DNA from 2 places in the Paenibacillus pabuli genome. Region 1 is predicted to be linked to the other one. Evidence: predicted binding sites of a transcription regulator. Region 1 holds the regulator's gene; the other holds the start of a gene.
The links. The regulator Rex, encoded in region 1, represses fermentation and respiration genes when NADH is low (regulators of the CRP and FNR family bind a similar motif). The targets are predictions, from matches to a motif close to TTGTGAAATATTTCACAA.
Positions count from the first base shown of each region.

Region 2: a site for Rex is predicted at 1,106-1,123, ahead of ABGV42_RS28860 (cytochrome ubiquinol oxidase subunit I). Genes of this name have one in related genera too.

Region 1 is NZ_JBDOIO010000004.1:1,454,631-1,457,792, forward strand. It holds gene dinG (ATP-dependent DNA helicase DinG) at 1-1,416, shown strand, start outside; gene ABGV42_RS26270 (redox-sensing transcriptional repressor Rex) at 1,605-2,258, shown strand; gene ABGV42_RS26275 (amidohydrolase) at 2,245-3,162, shown strand, end outside.
Region 2 is NZ_JBDOIO010000005.1:476,267-479,428, reverse strand. It holds gene ABGV42_RS28865 (hypothetical protein) at 1-858, opposite strand, end outside; gene ABGV42_RS28860 (cytochrome ubiquinol oxidase subunit I) at 1,245-2,660, shown strand; gene cydB (cytochrome d ubiquinol oxidase subunit II) at 2,647-3,162, shown strand, end outside.

The DNA of each region.
Region 1 (3,162 bases):
ATGAAATATTTCACGTTGGTTCATACCCTGACCCGATTGTTTAAGGATAGTCGGAACGGTCAGCTTCCCATGCTGCGTACACAACTGGCGGGTCATGAGAATTCGGTGCAGTGGGGCTCAGTCATTGACCAGATGTTCCCGCTTGCTGTTGAAGTCAAAGAGATGTGGGATCGTTTGAGCGATGCCTTGTTTAGCTTGCTGCCTGAGCGGAGTGATGCTTCTCCGGGTGAAACGGGGCAATTTTCCCTCAGACTGAAGCCTTCAATGAAACCGGCGAAGTGGCAGGAGCTGCAGGATTACGAAAACCAGATTTATGTCACACTGGGGGACTTGATCCGTAAGGGAGACAAGCTGCTTCTTGAAGTCAAAGAAGACCAGGACGATTATCAATCGGATAGCTTGATCACGGACATTACAGGTCTGCTTAAGGATTTGGCAACGCTCAAAGAGAACCTTCGATTCTTCATGCGAATGGATGATGCCAAAACGGTATACTGGATGGAGGCGAGCGGCCAATTCCGCAGCAAATCACTGCAGCTCTATGCGGTTCCTGTTGATGTTAGTGCACAGCTGAAGGACATGTTCTTCGATAAAAAGAAAAGCGTTGTCCTTACTTCGGCTACGCTCTCTGTCGATAAGTCATTTCAGTTCATGATCGAACAGCTTGGCTTGCAGGAAGCGGCTGACAATAACCGTTTGCTGACGTCCATGCTGCCGTCACCATTCCGATACAGGGATCAGGCACTGCTGGTGATACCTCGTGATTTCCCAAGCGTAAAGGGCAGTGTTGGTGATGCTCACTTTGTCGACATGCTCGTAAGATCTCTGGCTGAAACGGCTATTGCGACACGAGGACGCATGATGGTGCTCTTTACTTCATACAGAATGCTGCGGCAGGTGTATGACCCATTAAAAGAGGCACTGTCGGGTAACGATATTTCGCTGCTCGGTCAAGGTGTGGACAGTGGCAGTCGTTCCAAGTTAACCCGCAGGTTTCAGGATGCGAAAGCAACGGTACTGCTCGGCACCAGCAGTTTCTGGGAAGGGGTCGATATCCCTGGAGAGGCGCTAACCTGTCTGGCCATTGTCAGATTGCCCTTCCAGCCACCGAACCATCCTCTTGTCGAAGCGAAGAGTGAACTGCTGCAGGAACAGAAAAAGAATCCGTTTATGAAGCTGTCTGTTCCACAGGCCGTAATTCGTTTCAAGCAGGGATTCGGAAGACTTGTCCGTACGGCAAAGGATCGAGGCATTGTCATCGTTTACGACACACGGGTGATTGAGTCTTATTACGGAAAGTATTTCTTATATTCATTACCGGGTCCCAAAATGGAGCATATGCTGACGGAACAGATGGTTCCCCGGATTAGCGAGTGGCTGGAAACACCAGCACAGGACCAATCTACTGTAAATTAGGTATGACGTCGTTGCGCAATAAGGGCTTCTCGCTGTAAACTTTATTAGAGTGTGGATCATCCTTGGAGCACTTTTAATTTTATATTTCATAAGGCATCTTGCATGATTTCATTCGGAGACGAAAACGGTTATGCGGGATGCTACATTTTTATTTATCTATCGTGGCCTTGGTAAGGGGGAGCAATGTAATGAAATCAGATAAAATTTCGGAAGCTGTGGTACGCAGATTGCCTGTTTACTTACGTTATTTGAGTGAACTGCATCAACGTGAGGTAGGCACGGTGTCATCACAGGAACTGGGACTACGCCTGGATCTTAATCCTGCCCAGATTCGCAAAGACCTTGCATACTTTGGGGACTTCGGTCGCAAAGGCATTGGATATGACGTATCGTATCTAATCGAAAAAATCCGTCATATCTTGAAAATTGATCAGCAAATCAATGTTGCTCTGGTCGGGGCGGGTAACTTGGGACATGCATTATCCAATTACAATGCCTATCTGAAAGACAACATGAAAATTGTTGCTGTTTTCGATGCATACGGCCCTAAGATCGGCAGTCAGATTAACAGCTTGAAGGTACAGCCCATGAATGAACTAACGGATTCGGTCAAAAAAGATAATATTCGTATTGGCATCATTACCGTTCCGGATACCGAAGCTCAGAACGTAGCCGATCAGCTCGTGGAATCCGGCATTGAAGCGATTCTGAACTTTGCACCAACCATCTTGAAAACACCACCGCACGTCCGTATTCATCATGCTGATTTTACAACGGATCTGCTTAGCCTGGCTTATTATCTGGAGAACGGAAAGGACGACGAGGAAGATGACGACAAATAGATGGGTAATTCATAACGGCAAATTTGCTGTGAATCAGGGTACGGAATGGACTGTGGTTCAAGGATATATGGTCGTTGAAGACGACAAGATTGTGCATATTGGTGAGACACTGCAAGATGGAGATGAGAACCTGCCGAAGGTTGATGGCAAAGGACTGGTCTTTTTGCCGGGTCTGATCAATACGCATGGTCACGCAGCCATGTCGCTTCTGAGAGGTCATGGGGACGATCTGGCCCTGCAAGTATGGCTTCAGGAGAAAATGTGGCCTATGGAGGCGAAAATGACGTCTGAGGACGTGTATTGGGGTACCTCCCTTTCTGTATTAGAAATGCTGAAAGGCGGAACGACTGCATTTCTGGATATGTATGACCATATGGACCAGGTGGCGAAGGTGGTTGAACAATCCGGTATCCGGGCCGCATTGGCACGTGGTGTTATTGGTCTCTGTTCTGAAGAAGAGCAATTGCGCAAACTGCAGGAATCGGCTGCGTTTGCACGCGAGTGGAACGGACAAGCTGGTGGTCGAATTACGACGATCATCTCACCGCATGCGCCGTATACTTGCCCTCCGGATTACATAGAGAAGCTGGTACAGGTTGCACATGATCTGGATCTGCCGCTGCACACCCATATGTCGGAAACCCTTCGCGAAGTCGAACAGAATGTAACGGATTATGGTCTGCGTCCAGTAGCACATTTGGAAAAGCTCGGTTTCTTCTCTCGTCCTTCTCTCGTAGCTCACGCTGTGCATTTGAATGATGAGGAGATTGAAATTCTGGCACGCCATGATGTAGCGGTCTCTCACAATCCGGGAAGCAACCTGAAGCTTGCTTCGGGTGTTGCGCGAGTTCCGGATCTGCTGAAAGCTGGAGTAACCGTATCTCTGGGAACAGACGGACCTGCA
Region 2 (3,162 bases), on a different contig from region 1:
TTGCAGCGCAGATTCGACTTCTCCTGCTTTGGCATGTATGGCCGACAGAAACCGATAGTGGGAGTGCACACAGTCACTTCGTCCGTTCATGATCGCATGGGTAAAGGCTTCCTTAAGGGATGCTGCCGCACGGGAGTCGTCCAGCAAATATTCATAGGCTGCCAGCAAAAAGGAGATGGTCTCATGCGGCCCCGTTTTGGAACGGAGCTGGCGGTAATAGTCTGCACGCATGCTGCACTGAAGCGGAGTAATGGTGTCTGGTGCCTCTGCAGTGGTTTGTCTAAGGGCGTGAAGGAACAGCAATTCGTAATCTCTTAGTGGAATCTCGAGATCATTCTTGTGTATGGAGCCGGCAGGAGCCTTGTCTTCACCGCCTAGCCAGACCGCGCGTACGCCCTGAAAGGCCAGCTTCATATAACGCGTTTCCGAAGACGTGCCGATCAGATCGGCAGCACCAACCAGTCTGGATATACAACTTTCCCACAGCGGAGAGTCTGCTTCATCGCCTGCCGGGTCGGGAAGCAGTACAATGCTGATCTTCGGATGGAGCGAATGAACGGCCGTTAGCCAGTAGGGGTGTGCGATGACGGCGGCAGTGTGATTCTGCTGCAGCAGAACCTCTGCTTCCGTCAGGGTAACGACTGAAATGGCCGGGGGCATCTCGTCAGAACGTCCCTGACTGCTTACATAAAAGACCTCTCCCTCTGCCGCGAGCAGGGCGGCAATGCCCGGGTAAGGGAAAGTAGACCAACCCCCTTTGCGGGGAAAAAGAATGTACCGGATGGGAGGAAGTTCCCTATTATCCTTCTTCGGGGTTGTTTCCTCGACTATCCCCAGTATTGATTCGGGCTTATCCATTGGTGATCACCTCACTTTAACTGCATTCAAAAATTTCGCCTCCGCTTCCGGAGGTGTTCCATCTCTCCACATCATATGTACAGCCCTCAAGGCACTTCGCATGATATGTCTGACTCTAGCATATGGGCATGATGTGCCAAACATGAGCAACTTCCCTGAATAGACGAAGCAGATAAGCCAACATATTAGACTGAATTTTATCTAATGTGTGACCATCGTCACTTTTTTTTCGCAATTCCGACGTAGATTGTGATAATTGTCACATGTGAAAAATAGGCAATCTGGCACAATACGTTCATCACGTATTTGGCGGACAGACAGCGAAGGTGCAGCTTCCATGCCGAATGCAAATCACTGCGATGTAAATAGAAAGAAGGGGTAACGGTATGGATCCGATTATGTTATCGCGTATCCAATATGCACTCACAACGATCTTCCATTTCTTTTTTGTGCCGCTGTCCATCGGTCTTGTACTGCTGGTAGCGATTATGGAGACGTTGTACGTAGTCAAGGGTAAGGAGATCTACAAAACGATGGCCAAGTTTTGGGGCAAGCTGTTCCTGATTAACTTTGCCGTCGGGGTCGTTACGGGGATTCTGCAAGAGTTTCAGTTCGGCATGAATTGGTCCGAGTATTCCCGCTTCGTCGGGGATGTGTTCGGTGCGCCGCTGGCCGTAGAAGCCTTGCTAGCGTTTTTTATGGAGTCTACATTTATCGGGCTCTGGATTTTCGGGTGGGACCGTTTATCCAAAAAAGTGCATCTGGCCTGTATCTGGCTCGTATTTGTCGGTACATTCCTGTCTGCACTGTGGATTCTGGCAGCCAATTCATTCATGCAGCATCCAGTCGGTTTCGAGATCAACAACGGCCGTGCCGAGATGAATGATTTCCTGGCACTGCTCACCAATGGTCAGCTGCTCGTTGAATTTCCGCATACGATCTTTGGCGCATTAATGACGGGTGCCTTCGTAGTAACAGGCATTAGTGCGTACAAATTGATGAAAAAGCAGGATGTGGAGATTTTCCGTAAATCATTCAACATTGCCATCATCATTGGTCTGGTTTCCTCATTCGGCGTAGCGTTCTCCGGGCACTTCCAGTCGCAATATCTGGTGGAGACGCAGCCGATGAAGATGGCAGCCAGCGAAGGAACATGGACAACAACGGAAGATCCCGCACCGTGGACGGTCGTCGCGTCGATCGATCCGGACAAACAGGAGAACTCGGGTGAGATCAAGATTCCTGGATTGCTCAGTTATCTGTCCTACAGCAAATTCTCCGGCAGTGTCAAAGGCATGAAGGAGCTGAATGCCGAGTATCAGCAGACGTACGGGCCAGGGGACTACATTCCGCCAGTACGTACGACCTTCTGGAGCTTCCGCATCATGATTGCTGCGGGTGGTTTAATGATTGTACTCGCCCTGTACGGCACACTTCTGGCCATTCGCAAGAAGCTGGAGGTAGCCGGAAAATGGTTTATGCGCCTGATGGTTTTGGCCATCTCCCTGCCGTTCATTGCCAATACGTCAGGCTGGATTATGACCGAGGTGGGTCGGCAGCCTTGGACGGTATTCGGATATATGACGACCGAAGCCAGTGTATCGCCTAACGTGAGCGCAGGCCAGATTCTGTTCTCTACCATTGCGTTTACGGCGGCTTATACGGTGCTGGGCATTGTCATGGTCTACCTGTTCGTTCGTGAGATCAAGGCAGGTCCTCATGCAGTAGAAAAGCCGGAGGAACATGATGAATCGGCCGATCCGTTCGGCATGGATGGGGGGTATTCCGTTGTCACTAAGTGAGCTGTGGTTTCTGCTGATCGCTGTTTTGTTTGTCGGTTTTTTCTTTTTGGAAGGCTTCGATTTTGGTGTGGGAATGTCTACAGGCCTGATTGCCAAATCGGATCGTGAACGTCGTACCCTGATTAACTCGATAGGACCGTTCTGGGATGGAAACGAGGTGTGGCTGATTACGGCAGGCGGCGCGATGTTCGCGGCTTTTCCGCATTGGTATGCCACCTTGTTCAGTGGTTTTTATCTGCCGCTTGTGGTTGTATTACTCGCTTTGATCGGCCGCGGAGTCGCTTTTGAATTCCGGAGCAAGATGAAGCAGCAGCGCTGGCGCAAAACTTGGGATATCATCATCGTGGTCTCAAGCAGCCTCCTGCCATTTCTGTTCGGAGTCGTCTTTGCCACGCTGATGAAGGGTCTGCCCATTGATGGGGAGATGCAGATGCGTGCGGGATTCCTGGACATCGTCAACCCGTATACTGTTGTTGGCGGTCTAAGTGTAACCTTGTTATGT